Regions from separate parts of the Tepidibacillus sp. HK-1 genome, predicted to be linked through region 4. Evidence: riboswitches for the same ligand, from Rfam matches in the RefSeq annotation. Region 4 holds a riboswitch; each other region holds the start of a gene.

Region 1 (4,106 bases), on a different contig from region 4:
CTGGATCAGGCTGATCAATGATCTGTTCATTAGCCATTACCTTCCCTGTGGTTGGTTTTTCTAAACCAGCAATCATTCTTAATGCTGTGCTCTTTCCACAACCTGAAGGACCGACGATGGCAACAAATTCACCACTTTCAACAGAAAAGTTCACATTAGATAATACCTTTAAATCGCCAAAAGATTTACTAACATTCTCCAACTTGATTGTTTGCATTATACTGAACCCCCTGCTCCTGTCAGATCACGCCACCGAAGAAATTTCCTTTTTAACTGCTCAAGAACAAGATGATCTAGAATGAGGGCGATCCCACCAATCACTACAATATTAAGAAGAACTCCTTCCATATCGGCAATTTCCCCTGCATAACTAATCGACCAACCAAGACCAACTGCTGCTCCTCCAACCATTTCACTAGCCACAAGCGATCTCCAAGCATTGCCAAAAGCAACTTGAGCACCTGTTAAAAAAGATGGAAAGGTTTCAGGCAGAAAAACTTTTGTTACTAATTGTTTTTTATTCGCACCTAATACCTTTGCTAGTTCGAGATGAGTGCGATTTATATTTTCTGTCGCATTAATCATCGCTAAAGCCATAGGAAAGAAACTGGCAATCGTGATCACGATGATAATAGGAAGATCGCCAAACCCAAATAAAATAACTAAAAATGGAATCCACGTTATTGGAGGGATTGATTGCAATATTGAAATTACATTTTTTAGATAGATTTTAAATCCCTTCGATAAACCAGACAATAAGCCAAATAAAGAACCTAGAAGACAAGCTAAAGGATACCCAATGATTAATCGAATTAGACTACTTTGAATACTGTCTAAAAATGCTGGATCTTTTACTTCACTAAGAAATCGCTGAAAGACTTTAACTACATCTGGTAATAAAAAGTTTGGTAAAAACCATGCGATAATTTGCCATATAACGAGTAGTGTAACAATCGCATAAACATATGGAAGTGTCGATTTTATACTTAGACGCTTGACCTTTTTATTCGGTTTTAATATGGTTTGATTAGCAATAGACTTGATGATTTGTGATTCTTTTTTCACTTGAAGTCACCATCTTAAGATTGTTTTTTGTTTTGCCAAGATAAATCAAGAATATCCTCTACATTTAGAGGTTTTGATAGCATTTGTTGATCTATCATCATTTGTACAATATCTTTCATTTGTTGAATATTTTCTTGAGTAATTTCCCAATTAAAGGTTTGAGCTTCAATTGCTTCAGCGATTAAGTCTACTGAATTGATTCTCCCATTTGTTGTATCGATGGTTTCTGTTTCAATAAAACGTTTTGCCAATATTTTTGCTGCTTCTTTTGGTTGATTTTCTAACATCTCAATCGCTTCTTTTTGAGCATCTAACATCTTATTTATCGCAATCTGTTTTTCTTGAAGAATTTTCCCTGAGGTTATCGCCACCATACATGGGAAAGGCCATTCTTCTCCAACATCATAAAGTGGCGTTACAGGAATGGTTTTACGAGCAATTCGATCATATGGTTCAAAGAGAAAAGCAGCATCTACTTTCCCAGCTGTTAAGGATTGGATCGCCACACTTGGTGAAACATAAACCATATTCACATCATTACGTGTAAGATTACCCTCTTTCAGTACAACACCATTTAGCACGATGTCTGCTGTGCTCCCTTGTTTCTGTGTAGCTAGTTGCTTTCCTTTCAAATCTGGTATCGTCTTAATATTACGATCACTTCGCACTAATAGACTGTGATAACCCATTTGCGCACCGCTGATTACTTTTAAATCAGCACCTTTATCAGCCCATGTAACAGCATTTGTAAATCCAAGCACCCCTGCGTCTAATTGCCCTCCAACAATCGCTTTAATCATCTCAGGCCCACTATTAAAGATTTGAACTTCCACTTCTAACCCATTCTTTTCATAAAAACCTGCATCATAAGCAAGCATCACTTGAGCATCATCCATCACGTTTAAATAACCAATACGTAGCTTTTCTTTTGTTTGTGGATTTGTATTTGCTTGCTGCTCCTTGTTTGCTCCACAGGCGGTTAAAAATAAAGAAATGATCATTACAAACATCCCTACCCACCGTAATCGGCGTGCCCCTAAAATTTTTACCAATTCCATTTCCCCCTTTAACGTATAAACTTGACTAATTTAGTCAGGATTGTCCTTGCATATTGCAAGAAAAAACACCTCATAAGAAGAGGTGTTAAGATAACTCTTCTTATCTTTCAGAACAAATTGTTCTGCTGGAATTAGCACCGTATCATACAAATCGGTTGCCGGGTTTCATTGGGCCAGTCCCTCCACCACTCTGGATAAGAACGTGATAATATGTAATTGATCATACTGTGATTCATAGAAAATCGTCAATCCATTAATGTGCTACAATCAAAAAGTTTTTTCATGATTATTCTAATTATGCAACAACATCATAGCCTTGGTCTTCGATCGCTTCTTTCATTTGTTCAAAAGTTACTTTTCCCTCATCGAAAGAAACCGTTACATTTTTGTTCTCAAGACTAACAACCGCATTGGAGACCCCTGCTAATTTTTTTAGTGCCCCTTCTACCGCCATTTTGCAATGATTACATGTCATACCTTCTACTTTAATTACTTTTTCCATTTAAAATCCCTCCATTATAGATGAATGATTATATGAAACCCTTGTTAGGGTAACAAACAATAGTCAATAACCTTGTTTTTTTAAAATTTAATATTTTTTAATCGTAAGGAGTTAAGAACGACTGAGACAGAACTCATTGCCATCGCAGCTCCTGCAATCCAAGGTGCTAATAGACCTGCCATTGCTACTGGAATACTAATTGAATTGTAGAATAAAGAAGCAAATAGATTCTGCTTAATATTTTTTAAGGTCTGTTTACTAATATAGATTGCATCTGCAACCCCTTTTAAGCTCCCACCAATTAAGGTAACATCGGCTGCTTCAATCGCTATATCTGTTCCAGTTCCAATTGCCATCCCTACATCTGCAGTAGCTAATGCTGGAGCATCATTGATGCCATCGCCAACCATGGCAACTGTATATCCTTGAGTTTTTAAGGATTCAACTTCTTTTGCCTTATCTTCAGGCATTACTTCTGCACGAACTTCATCAACACCCACTTCTTGAGCTATACTTTTTGCGGTACGTTGATTATCCCCGGTAATCATCACGACTTTGATACCCATTTCTTTTAATTTGGCAATGGCTTCTTTTGAGTCAGCTTTTACCGTATCAGCCACTGCAAGGATTCCTAATAATTTATCAGGAGTAGCAACTAAAACAACTGTTTTCCCTTGTGCTTCTAATTGGGCCATTTTTTCTTCAATAGCTGCTGGATCAAGTCCAATTTCTCTTACTAATTTACGTGTTCCCACATAAACCATCGTATCGTTCACTTTTGCTTTTAAACCTTTGCCAGGAAGAATCTCAAAATCTTTGACTTGAAGCAAGTCGATTCCTTTTTCTTCTACGCCTTTAGCAATTGCCTTACCAATCGGATGTTCAGACGTTTTTTCAATGGAACCAGCATATTGTAATAATTCCTGTTCACTTGCATCAATCGCAATATAATCTGTTAATTCAGGCTCCCCTTTGGTAATGGTGCCTGTTTTATCTAATACAATCGCATTGATTTTTTTAGTGTTTTCTAAGTGTTCTCCACCTTTGAAAAGAATCCCATGTTCAGCTGCTTTACCGGTCCCAACCATAATAGAAGTTGGTGTTGCTAAACCTAATGCACATGGACAAGCAATAACGAGAACGGCTATCGCATTCACTAAGGCATGTTCAAAATTGTTAGGATCTAGCCAGAAGTAATAACCTAAGAAGGTTAAAATAGCGATGGCCACAACAATCGGCACGAATATCCCCGAAATCACATCAGCCATCCGTTGAATGGGTGCTTTCGTACTATTGGCTTGTTCTACCGCTTTAATAATTTGTGCTAATGCTGTATCTTTCCCAACCTTTGTCGCTTTAAACTTAAAAGAACCATGCTTATTGATTGTAGCCCCAATGACAATATCGCCAACTTTCTTATCGACTGGAATACTTTCCCCTGTAATCATGGATTCATCAACAGACGAATAGCCCTCGATAAT
Region 2 (4,106 bases), on a different contig from region 4:
ACTTGTCCGAAATGTGGGGGTCCTGCTCACCGAGAAACAGATACGATGGATACATTTATTGATTCATCATGGTATTACTTCCGTTACGCAAGCCCTCATGAAGAGATCAAACCATTTGATTCAAGACAAGTAAATAAATGGCTTCCAGTTGATGAATATATTGGTGGAATTGAACACGCTGTATTGCATCTACTCTATTCACGTTTCTTTACAAAAGTATTTTATGATGCAGGTCTTATTTCATTCCAAGAGCCTTTTAAGTCCCTTCTTACTCAAGGAATGGTACTTAAAGACGGAGCAAAAATGTCCAAATCAAAAGGGAATGTCGTTAGTCCAAATGAGATCATTGAAAAATATGGTGCTGATACAGGGCGTCTATTTATCCTATTTGCTGCACCACCTGATCGAGATCTAGATTGGAGCGATTCAGGAGTAGAGGGAAGTCATCGCTTCTTAAATCGTGTGTGGAGAATGGTACAACAGCATCTAGAAACCCTTACACAGACTTATCCATACCAAGTGGAAACTGATGCGGAAAAAGAGCTTCGCCGCATGATTCATCTTACCATCAAACGAGTGACTGAAGATATTGATGAAAGAGATAACTTTAACACAGCAATTAGCGCAATTATGGAGTTAGTAAACAAAATTTATGTTTATCCAGAGGATGGCAATAAAGGGTTGCTAAAAGAAGCGATTGAAACCACTGTCATTCTACTTGCTCCGATGACACCACATCTGGCAGAAGAATTGTGGCAAATGATGGGACAAAGGGAAAGTATTCATAAAGAAAAATGGCCAACATATCAAGAAGAGTATTTAGTGTTAGATGAAGTGGAAATTGCAGTACAAATCAATGGAAAAATCAAAGGAAAAATGGTTGTTCCGACTTCCTATTCCAAAGAGGAGTTAGAAAAGGAAGTTCTTTCTGATCCAAGATTAGAAGAATGGAAGGCTGGTAAAGAAGTCCGTAAAGTGATTGTCGTTCCAGGAAAACTGGTCAATATTGTTGTTAGCTAATAAATCATAAGAAAGACTACTGGACAAACCAGTAGTCTTTTTGTACAAAAAGCAGGAAATTTATGCTTTTTATCAAATATTAGGAATGTGTTTTCATTTTATTCGCATATGCTGTGAACATTTCCATTGTTACTTCTTTTCGAGAAGGAAGCTGATTCTTTAGTGCGTATCGATTCATTTCATTAGTCCATTGATTTAACTTAGTTAAATCTACATTTTTTCCTATTTTATATTCGGTTAGTAATTCATCTATAATCCGTTCACGCTGCTGATCCATTTGTTTATATACTTCGATGGCATGAACTTTTTCATTTACTTTTTTTGATATTTCCAAATGAACGCTATTCATTTTATCACCTCAACCTTTTGATTCTATTATTTTATATCAATAATTAAAAAAATGCAGTAGTAGAAAGGGGAAGAAGAATGGGAAGTCTCCCAAATATACGGTTTACAAAAAGAGAAAAAGTCTTACTCGGACTGTTGATTATTTTTTTACTTATCATCATTAGTCAATACATCTCTTATCATCAAAAACAGCCACCTACGTTTGCGGATGAACCTTTAGTTGAGTTATCCACCGAAAAAGGGGATACCCCACAAGGAGAAGTAAAGCAAACGGAAATGACAAATCCTAAGAAGATAGTAGTTGATGTGAAAGGAGCAGTAGCAAAACCAGGAATCTACCAATTAACAGAGGGGTCAAGGGTAAAAGAAGCGTTAGATCTTGCTGGAGGGACCTTAGCAAATGCAGATTTAAACCAAGTCAATTTAGCTCAAAAAATCGCAGATGAAATGGTCATTTTTGTCCCTGTTCAAGGAGAAACACTAAATGGTGTATCTTCTGGATTAGGTGTATCTTTTGAATCAAATGCTGAAACAATTTCCATCAACCAAGCAAGTGAAGAAGAGCTGATGCAATTAGATGGAATTGGTCCTGCTAAGGCAAAAGCTATTATAGAATACCGAACAAAACAAGGTAAATTTCAGACGATTGAAGATCTGATGAATGTGCCAGGAATCGGCCAAAAAACTTTTGAACAAATAAAAGAAAAAATTTCAGTGCATTAACAGAATAATGTGTTATAATATTTTACAATTACATAATAAACTCTTATCCAGAGTGGCGGAGGGACTGGCCCGAAGAAGCCCGGCAACCCCACAAGTTAATTGTGAAGGTGCTAATTCCAGCAGACGAAAGTCTGAAAGATAAGAGAATTAGGTTTTACACCTCTTTCTCTTTGAAAGAGGTTTTATTTTTTTCTAAGGAGGAATTAAAAATGACAGAATTAAGGAAAGAAGAGAAAGGACTAGCAACATTAGCAATTCATGGAGGGTATACTGCAAGTAAACACTTAGGGGCGACAAATGTTCCAATCTATCAAACGGCAGCCTACCAATTTGAGAATTCAGAGCATTCTGCTGCCCTGTTTAATATGGAACAAGAAGGTAATATTTATAGCCGAATTAGTAACCCAACAACAGATCTATTAGAACAACGTTTGGCAGCTTTAGAAGGAGGAGTAGGTGCCTTAGTTACTGCTTCTGGACAATCGGCAGCATTATTATCTATTCTTAATATTGCTGAAACTGGAGATGAAATCATTGCTTCCAAAAACTTGTATGGGGGTACCATCACCTTATTTACATATACATTACAAAGATTAGGAATTACGATTCATTTTGTAGATCAAAATGATTTAGATCAATGGCAAAAGCATGTGAATGAAAGAACAAAAGCCTTTTATATTGAGTCCATTAGTAATCCTTCTTTAGATGTTCCAGATATAGAGGAACTAGCTAATTTAGCACATCAAAATGGAGTTCCATTGATTGTGGATAATACATTTGCAACCCCTGTATTATTACGTCCATTTGATTTTGGGGCAGATCTTGTGATCCATTCCACAACCAAATATATTGGAGGGCATGGTAATACGATCGGGGGAGTTGTCGTAGATAGTGGAAAATTTCCATGGGACAATGGGAAATTTAAGCGATTAAGCGATCCAGATCCTGCCTACCATGGACTAAGCTATATAGAACATGTCGGAGAACAGGCATATATTACAAAATTGAAGGCACAATTAAATCGGGATATTGGTGCAACCATGGCACCATTTAATGCATTTCTGTTAATTCAAGGGTTAGAAACGCTTTCTCTTCGCATGGAAAGACATAGTACAAATGCGTTAGCTGTAGCAAACTTTTTATCTCAGCATCCGCAAGTTGAATGGGTGAATTATCCTGGTTTAGAGAATCATTCAACCTATACCTTAGCCAAGAAATATTTAGATCATGGGCAAGGAGGTATCCTGACCTTTGGTGTAAAAGGTGGATATGAAGCAGCAAAACGCTTCATCGATAAGGTTCAATTATTTACCCATGCTGCAAATGTAGGTGATGTTAGATCCTTAGTTATCCATCCAAGTAGTTCAACTCATCACCAGTTAACAAACGAACAAAAGATAGCTGCAGGTGTATCAGATGATTTAGTTCGAGTATCTGTTGGAATCGAAGATATTAATGACTTATTAGCTGATCTTGAACAGGCTCTAGCAGAATAATTATTGACTTATTCCTAAGAAATACAATATTGTATAGGTAAATGATAAAAAGGGGAGCTTTCCATGAGTCTTTTAACAACAAATGAACAAATCAAAGAACTGATTCAAGAAACAAAACGTATCGCAATTGTAGGATTATCCAATAAACCTGATCGTGATAGCTATAGAGTGGCTGAGTATTTATTAAATCATGGTTTTGAGATTATTCCAGTCAATCCAACCATCGATGAAGTATTAGGAGTAAAAGCTGTTGCCTCCTTAAAAGAAATTAAAGGGACAGTCGATATGGTTGATGTATTCCGTCGTGCTGATCAAGTCATGCCTGTTGTAGAAGAGGCGATTGAAATCGGAGCAAAATCAATTTGGTTCCAATTAGGTGTGGTTAATGAAAAAGCGGCCAAGGAAGCTTCTGATAAAGGTTTAAAAGTGGTTATGGATCGCTGTATAAAGATTGAACATGGAAGATTATTCTTTTAAAGGAATGAAGTTTAGGATGGGAAAAGAAAAAGAACAAAAAGA
Region 3 (4,106 bases), on a different contig from region 4:
CAAAATGGATTTTCTATTGATTCTGTAACCGTGGCCGTTGTTTCTATTTCCTTTTTATGGTGATAGGAATAGGTTGGATGTTGAAGAACGTCTACTAAATCCTCTACAATTGCACTAGCTGTAGGAAGAGAGCCTGCTCCTGGACCTTGTAAAAATAAGCGGCCAACAACATCAGTTTCAATGATGATCGCATTATCTACCCCTTCAACACTATACAATGGATTAGACTCTGCTAAACAGGTTGGTTCTACTCGGACATTCCAGCCTGTATCTGACTTATAAAGTGATGCAACTAGTTTCATTCGTAAGCCTAGTTCTTCAACAAGAGCCAATTGTTCCAGCGTAACCTCCGAGACACCAATCTTTTTCACTGAAGTCCAGTTTGGTCGTTCAGGAAAGATGATGTCACTTAAAACCATTAATTTATAAAAAGCATCCCAGCCTTCAATATCATTTGTAGGATCTGCTTCTGCAAAACCTGCTGCTTGTGCTTCCTTTAACGCCTGTTTAAAGGAAATTCGTTTTTTCCTCATTTGACTCAGAATATAATTCGAAGTCCCGTTTATAATCCCTTGGATTTTTGTAATTTGATTCACTTGAAGCAATTGTTTAATCGTCCGAATAATAGGAATTCCACCAGCTACACTAGCTTCAAAGGCTAGCATTACCCCATATTGTTTCGCGATTTCCTTTAATTCAGCTCCATTAAATGCCATTAATTCTTTATTTGCTGTAATCACATGACAACCTTTTGAGAGTGCCTGAATGATATATTGATAGGCAGGATCTCTTCCCCCTATCATTTCAATGACTACGTCTAATTTAGGTAATTGTAAAATATCCTGATAATTCGTTGTAACGAGAATAGAATCCCTCATCTCCAAAACTCGTTTCTTCTCTATATCCTGAATCAAAATCGCAACGACTTCAACAGACTTGCCTAAGATATGTTGTAATTGTTTTTGATGGGAAATGATCGTTTGATATACACCAGTTCCCACCGTACCCAAACCTAGTAAGGCTACCTTAATCGATTCCATATAAACCCTCCTTTACAATCGATCCCCATTTATCAAATTCGACTAAAAAACCATCATGGCCATAAATCGTATCGATCTCATAAAAATTTGCATGACCTCCTAATTGACGATAGGCCTCTGTTAGCTCCATTAAACTTTCTGGCGGATAAAGCAAATCCCCTTTATAGGCAATAGCGATCATAGGGGCTTTTAATAATTTCAAGGCTTCTTTCCATCCTCCACGGCCACGACCGATGTCATGACTATCCATCGCTTTAAGTAAATATAGATAGCTATTGGCATCAAAACGTTTTGTTAATTTATCTCCTTGATAACTAAGATAAGATTCTATTTCAAACGTAATTTCATCGTGGGAATTCCCCCACTCATTACGAAGGCTCCTCTGAAAACGTTGATTATACAACTCTTGTGAACGATAAGTAATCATTCCTAACATACGTGCAAGACTTAATCCATGATCAGGTTTATCTTCCAATGGATAATTTCCATGATTCCATTTAGGGTCATGAATAATAGCAAAGCGGGACATAGCATTAAAAGCGATGGCATAGTCACTTAAATAAGAAGTCGCAGCAAGAGGAAATAGCTTATCCATAAAGGTAGGGTAAAGAATTCCCCATTCCAAAACTTGCATTCCACCTAATGACCCTCCAATCACAGCATGCACATGATCAATACCCATTTTCCTTAATGCTTTGTATTGAGCATGAACCATATCCCTGATGGTAACAAAGGGAAATGAAGCACGATAAATCTCTTTATTGTCCGGGTTTATACTTAAAGGACCTGTTGTACCATTACATCCACCAATCACGTTTGTCGTAATCACTTGATACTCATTCGTATCAATCCATTGATAGGGGCCAATCATCCCAGACCACCAACCAGATGTCCTATCATTTCCATAAGCAAATTGATTTCCTGTCAAACCATGACACACTAATATAACAGGTGCACCAATGGAACCTACCCTTTCATAAGCTATATGAGCTTGTGGTAAAATCGTTCCAGATTCAAGCATTAAATCTCCAATTTCTATTTTTCCATACTCATAATGAAGATTGATCTCTGCCACCGCCATCCTTACTCCTCCTCTTCATCCATTCAAATCCCCCAAAAAAGTAAAATCCCCTTCCTAAGAAGAGGGATTAAAAAACCATCTCTTCAAGAAGAGATGGTGATCGCCGCTCTTCTTATCTATCAGAACATGAATGTTCTGCAGGAATTGGCACCGCGTTTTATTTAAACCGGTTGCCGGGCTTCATAGGGCCAGTCCCTCCGCCTCTCTGGATAAGAATTTCCTTTATTAAATTAAATGGTTAATACAAGAATACAATGCATTAAAACAGATTGTCAAGGGATTTTTTTTAAATGATTCCTTTGTTTTAATCACCTATTCTGCACAGGTTAAATATATTGTTATGGAAGCCTATATATGCGGGGTGAATCAATGGCTGTAATAAAAGCTAATTCAAAAGACGTGAAACTGTTGGCTAGATTAATGAGGGCTGAAGCTGAAGGTGAAGGGAAGCTTGGCATGCTAATGGTCGGTAATGTTGGAGTTAACCGTGTACGTGCTAGTTGTTTAGACTTTAAAAACATTCGGACAGTTAAGCAGATGGTTTTCCAATCTCCTGGTGGATTTGAAGCGGTTCAAAAATCTTATTTCTATCAAAGAGCCAGAACACAGGATATCCAACTAGCAAGAAAAGTGATTAGAGGTAATAAATACCACCCAGCCACTCGAGCATTATGGTTTTTTGAACCACTAGGTCCGTGCCCAAGAACATGGTATAACCAACCCAATGCGGGGCGCTATAAAGACCATTGTTTTTTTCACCCTACTTACAGTAATTGCCCTTCCGTTTACCGAACTTATTAAAGAGGAGTTGAATTTCGATGTATCCTTACAATCCATACTATTATGATTCATATTTAATCAATCCCTATGATATGAATATGCCCGATTACATGCAACCAATGGTACCACAACAACCAATGGTACCAATTCCACCATCACCTGAAACAGGAATCGATGTGCCTGGTCTTTTACCAGCAGAACAATCTTATATTGAAAATATTTTAAGACTTAATTTGGGAAAAATTGCAACGATTTATATGACTTTTGAAAACAATAAAGAATGGAATGCCAAAGTATTTAAAGGTAGTGTGGAAGCTGCAGGTCGCGATCATATTATTATTAGCGATCCACAAACTGGAAGACGTTATCTTTTATTGATGGTTAATCTTGATTATATCACTTTCGATGAAGAACTAAACTATGTTCCTCCAACTGTCAGATTATAGCCTTTTAAAACAGAAGGGACACCTTTAACGTGTTCCTTTTATTTTTGCATCGGCTCTAGTTCTCTTGCAATTTCTTCTTTCTCTTTTTTAGATAAGGCTAACCATTGAAATCCATTTATTATAAAAACAAGCCCCATATCGCTACAGGGCTCATGTGCTCAAGATTTGTTTTTACTTTAATTTGGCTAACACTTCTTGCTCTACATATTCTTTAATTTCTTCAGCTGTTTCCATTTGTAATACTTTTTGTGCCACATTTTTCATTTCAGACACATTCAACTTACGGATCAGGGATCGTGCAGGTAGGACGGAAGAAGCACTCATGCTAAATTCATCTAAGCCCATTCCTAAAAGAATTGGAATCGCTGTAAGATGCCCTGCCATTTCTCCACACATTCCAGCCCATTTACCTTCTTTATGAGCAGCTTGAATCACCATATGGATCAAACGTAATACAGCAGGGTTGAATGGTTGATACAAATAGGAGACTTGTTCGTTCATTCGATCCGCTGCCATCGTGTATTGAATCAAATCATTGGTTCCAATACTAAAGAAATCCACTTCTTTAGCTAATTGATCAGCGATAATGGCGGCTGCAGGAATCTCAATCATCATTCCTACTTCCATTTCTGGATTAAAAGGAACCTTTTCATTGATTAATTCTTGTTTTACTTCTTCTAAAACCTGATTGGCTTGGCGAAGCTCTTGAAGTGAAGCAATCATGGGATACATCAATTTAATATTGCCAAATACACTTGC
Region 4 (4,106 bases):
TTGGTTATCATAGTGCCAAGGTTACGGTGTTCGAAAATATTGGATTCATTATTAATAAAAGTCAACTTGAAGAAATAGTTAATAGGAAATATGAAAGAGTAAGGTTTATGATTATAAGTGGAAATATAAATGATCAAAAATTAACGTTGATTACGTATGACACAAATTTTACACTAGAAATGAATCTTCCTATAAATTTAATATTCATAAAGTTTGGTGAAAAGATTCTTCCTGTAGGTGTAAAAGAGAATATTCCATTAAAGAATGGGGATATTATAAAAATTAAGTACAAAGGAAGTATTAGATAATTACATTAAAATTGTTTTTAAAAATGCAAATTATAAAAATTAAGCCGCCTAAAATGGTGGCTTTTTTCTTCCTTATGGCAATTTAACTAAAAATAGAGGTGCGTTGACCAACAGAGTTAACTCCTGAAAGCGTCTTGGGGTCAAATTCCTGCCAATGATTCGCTTCATCTAGAATCACCATTTCTTTAGATTGTAAAGACAAAAAATCCTCATCTGTTAAGAATTGATATTCATAGTGATTGAGATAACGAATTCTCCATAATCCTTTTCCATCAAGGTTTGAAAACCATTCAATCAATTTTTCACAGCGACCAGCAAAATCGTTAATTTTTTTATTACACAAAGGGCAAACAAATTTCATTTTCATTCGCTCCCTTTATCCTCAGTTGATCTTTTATCCTATTCCTTTAGTTATATTATTCGTATTTATCTGTTTATTTTCTTTAAATATACGCTATTTTTCAAAAATTAGCTATTACTTTTCAACAAATAATGGCAATGTTAGAACAGAATAAGGGATGATTATAACGGGCAAGGTAGAAATAACTATATAAAACCCATGAAAGGAGAGAAAACAATGAGTTTAGCAACTTGGTTTATCACCTCTTTTTTTGTGCTCCTCCTCCTTGTTTTAGGGTATTACTTTTATATTGAAAAACCAAAAACCGTAGAAAAGAAACAGTCTAATGTCATTCCCCTACAAACGGATGGCTTTGATTTTATCTTGTATCAGGGGAAGATTAAAGAAATGATGACAGACTACCAGCGGTTTTTGGCAGAAATGGATATCATCGTATACAGCAAAAGCATATTTATTGGCTTTTTAGAACCTAAATATGCTTATATTGATTTACCAGCTAAAGCGATTCATTCTGTAAAATATGAACCTACAAAACTAACCATCCATTGTTATCGCCAAATGATAAGTACCAGCAAAATTACCATCAAATCCAACTCCACAAAAAGCCTATATTTATTAGCGAAAAAAATTGATTTTATTTCTAGGCGTTCAAAAAAGACAAATGCAATTTAGTTATAGTTTGGAGAAAATTAACAATAAAAAACAATTGACATAGGCTTGTAGCAGATGTTAATATTCGTATAGTGTTTAATGCATTGAAATGCGTAAATGGTTTAAAGTGAATAAATGGATATCTCCTTATCCAGAGAGGTGGAGGGACTGGCCCAATGAAACCCGGCAACCAACATGTAGAAATACATGGTAAGGTGCCAATTCCTGCAGAACAATCATGTTCTGAAAGATGAGGGAAGGAACTTGTACGAATAATCTGGTCCTTTCTGATGCTTTCAGAAGGGGCTTTTCTTATTGAGAAGAAAGTAGAAGTTGGTGAATAGATGATAAAGCTTCATAAAGTAAAAAAAATATTTAAGTCCAAAACTCAAGAAGTGGTTGCATTAAAAGAGATTAACTTGGATATTCAATCAGGGGCAATATATGGCATTATCGGTTATAGCGGAGCAGGGAAAAGTACTTTAATCCGTTTAATCAATATGTTGGAGCGTCCAACAGAAGGTGAAGTTTGGATCGATGAGCAAAGGATGGATCAATTACGACCAGAAGAACTACGCAAAGCCCGCCAAGGAATCGGGATGATTTTTCAGCACTTTAACTTACTCTGGTCAAGAACAGTTGCAGAAAATATTGCCTTCCCACTCGAAATCGCAGGGGTTCCTAAAAAGGAGATCGATCAGAGGGTAAAAGAATTGATCGATTTGGTTGGGTTGACAGAGCGAGCCAATGCATATCCTTCTGAGTTGAGTGGTGGACAAAAGCAACGAGTAGGGATAGCAAGAGCTTTGGCGAATAACCCAAAAGTACTTTTAAGTGATGAAGCCACATCAGCACTAGATCCGAAGACGACCGATTCTATATTAGAATTGCTACAAGAGATCAATAAAAGAATGGGAATCACTATCATTTTAATTACTCACGAAATGCATGTCATTCAAAAGATTTGTCAGCGAGTTGCTGTGATCGATGGTGGGGAAATTGTTGAAGAAGGTCCTGTTCTAGAGGTTTTTACTCATCCGAAACAAGAAATAACGAAAGAATTTGTAAAACAAGTTACTGAACATCAAAGGACAAAAGAGACGATTGAGCATTTGCCATTAGACAAAGATAGTTTTATTTTAAAATGTACATTTGTTGGAGAAACAGCTAGTCAACCGATTATTAGTAAATGGGTACAAACCTTGGGAATTGAAGTCAATATTTTAGAGGGAAATATCCAATATGTTCAAGGTGCTTCTTATGGCTCACTTTATATTCAAGTTCAAACCTCTGAAGCAAAACTAAAAGAATCAATTAAATTCTTAGAGTCTTGCCAGGTAGAAGTGGAGGTGGTTCAAAGTGTTAACGGATAGAGAATGGCTACAGCTATGGCAAGCCACTTTGGAAACCTTGTATATGGTTGGATTATCTGGACTATTTACCGTTATCTTAGGAACGCCGTTAGGCATTTTACTTGTTTTAACCGACAAAGGCCAAATATTACAAGATGGGACAATCAATAAAGTGATTGCTGCAATCGTTAATATCTTTCGATCGATACCTTTTATTATTTTGATTGTCTTATTGATTCCCTTTACAAGATTTATTGTAGGAATCAGTATTGGCCCAACTGCTGCATCTGTACCTTTAATTATCGGTGCTGCTCCTTTCTTCGCTCGCTTGGTTGAAACTTCTTTGCGAGAAGTGAACCGGGGAGTGGTTGAAGCAGCGATATCTATGGGGGCTAGTAACTGGCAAATCATAAGAAAAGTCTATTTGCCTGAAAGTTTACCTTCCATTGTATCTGGAATTACAGTAACTTTGGTTACTTTAATTGGTTACTCAGCTATGGCAGGTGTTGTAGGTGGTGGTGGACTAGGTGATATGGCAATCCGCTATGGGTACCAACGATATAACATGCCAGTTATGCTGGTTACCACAGCCGTTATTTTAATTCTTGTTCAAATCGTTCAAAGTTTTGGAGATTATCTCTCCAAAGTTTTAGATAAAAAATAAAATTATATAAGGGGGCTTTTTAAAATGAAAAAGTTTTTAGCTTTATTTTTAATTGCAGTATTAAGTTTAACTTTAGCCGCTTGTGGTTCAGGTTCAACTAATGAACAGCAAGGTGCAAGTGAAAATGGTGGACAACAACAAGAAGTGACTTTAAAAGTGGGTGCTACAGCTGTACCACATGCAGAGATTTTGGAAGTCGTTAAACCTTTATTAGAAAAGCAAGGAATTAAATTAGATATTGTTGAATATCAAGATTATGTTTTACCAAATACAGATCTAGCAGAAAAACAAATTGATGCAAACTACTTCCAACACGTTCCTTATCTTGAGTCTTTCTCTAAAGATCGTGGTCTTGATTTAACCTATATTGCTAAGGTTCATATTGAGCCAATGGGCATCTATTCTAAAAAAGTTGATGATTTATCCAAATTAGAGGATAAAGCAACCGTATCTATTCCAAACGATCCAACTAATGGTGGACGTGCTTTGGCTTTATTAGAAAAAGCAGGGTTAATTAAATTAAAAGAAGGCGTTGGCATTAACGGAACCGTTCAAGATGTGGTAGAAAACCCAAAAAATCTTGAAATTAAAGAGTTAGAAGCACCAATGTTGCCTAGATCATTAGATGATGTAACCATTTCTGTTATCAATACAAATTATGCTTTAGAAGCACAATTAAACCCAACAAAAGATGCTCTATTTATTGAAGATGCTGATTCACCTTATGCGAACGTTTTGGCTGTTCGTACAGAAGACAAAGATAACGAGAA

What was found. A riboswitch is a leader RNA that binds a small molecule or an ion and turns the genes downstream of it on or off. The one in region 4 is predicted to bind S-adenosylmethionine.
Region 1: it holds a riboswitch for S-adenosylmethionine, as region 4 does, so the genes downstream of both, BEN26_RS04585 (ABC transporter substrate-binding protein) here and BEN26_RS01180 (methionine ABC transporter ATP-binding protein) in region 4, are expected to answer to the same signal.
Region 2: it holds a riboswitch for S-adenosylmethionine, as region 4 does, so the genes downstream of both, BEN26_RS00615 (O-acetylhomoserine aminocarboxypropyltransferase/cysteine synthase family protein) here and BEN26_RS01180 (methionine ABC transporter ATP-binding protein) in region 4, are expected to answer to the same signal.
Region 3: it holds a riboswitch for S-adenosylmethionine, as region 4 does, so the genes downstream of both, metX (homoserine O-acetyltransferase MetX) here and BEN26_RS01180 (methionine ABC transporter ATP-binding protein) in region 4, are expected to answer to the same signal.

What each region holds. Positions count from the first base shown of each region.
Region 1 covers NZ_BDGM02000006.1:87,871-91,976, forward strand. The annotation lists gene BEN26_RS04575 (ABC transporter ATP-binding protein) at 1-217, opposite strand, end outside; gene BEN26_RS04580 (ABC transporter permease) at 217-1,065, opposite strand; gene BEN26_RS04585 (ABC transporter substrate-binding protein) at 1,080-2,117, opposite strand; SAM riboswitch class I at 2,221-2,324, opposite strand; gene copZ (copper chaperone CopZ) at 2,419-2,625, opposite strand; gene BEN26_RS04595 (heavy metal translocating P-type ATPase) at 2,706-4,106, opposite strand, start outside.
Region 2 covers NZ_BDGM02000001.1:116,047-120,152, forward strand. The annotation lists gene leuS (leucine--tRNA ligase) at 1-1,020, shown strand, start outside; gene BEN26_RS00605 (DUF2533 family protein) at 1,100-1,369, opposite strand; gene BEN26_RS00610 (helix-hairpin-helix domain-containing protein) at 1,447-2,091, shown strand; SAM riboswitch class I at 2,132-2,236, shown strand; gene BEN26_RS00615 (O-acetylhomoserine aminocarboxypropyltransferase/cysteine synthase family protein) at 2,301-3,587, shown strand; gene BEN26_RS00620 (CoA-binding protein) at 3,651-4,064, shown strand; gene BEN26_RS00625 (deoxycytidylate deaminase) at 4,081-4,106, shown strand, end outside.
Region 3 covers NZ_BDGM02000031.1:13,266-17,371, forward strand. The annotation lists gene BEN26_RS12895 (homoserine dehydrogenase) at 1-1,040, opposite strand, end outside; gene metX (homoserine O-acetyltransferase MetX) at 1,027-2,121, opposite strand; SAM riboswitch class I at 2,231-2,337, opposite strand; gene BEN26_RS12905 (cell wall hydrolase) at 2,491-2,922, shown strand; gene gerQ (spore coat protein GerQ) at 2,940-3,347, shown strand; gene ptsP (phosphoenolpyruvate--protein phosphotransferase) at 3,519-4,106, opposite strand, start outside.
Region 4 covers NZ_BDGM02000002.1:43,406-47,511, forward strand. The annotation lists gene BEN26_RS01165 (hypothetical protein) at 1-308, shown strand, start outside; gene BEN26_RS01170 (hypothetical protein) at 391-669, opposite strand; gene BEN26_RS01175 (hypothetical protein) at 886-1,341, shown strand; SAM riboswitch class I at 1,465-1,577, shown strand; gene BEN26_RS01180 (methionine ABC transporter ATP-binding protein) at 1,665-2,693, shown strand; gene BEN26_RS01185 (methionine ABC transporter permease) at 2,680-3,336, shown strand; gene BEN26_RS01190 (MetQ/NlpA family ABC transporter substrate-binding protein) at 3,361-4,106, shown strand, end outside.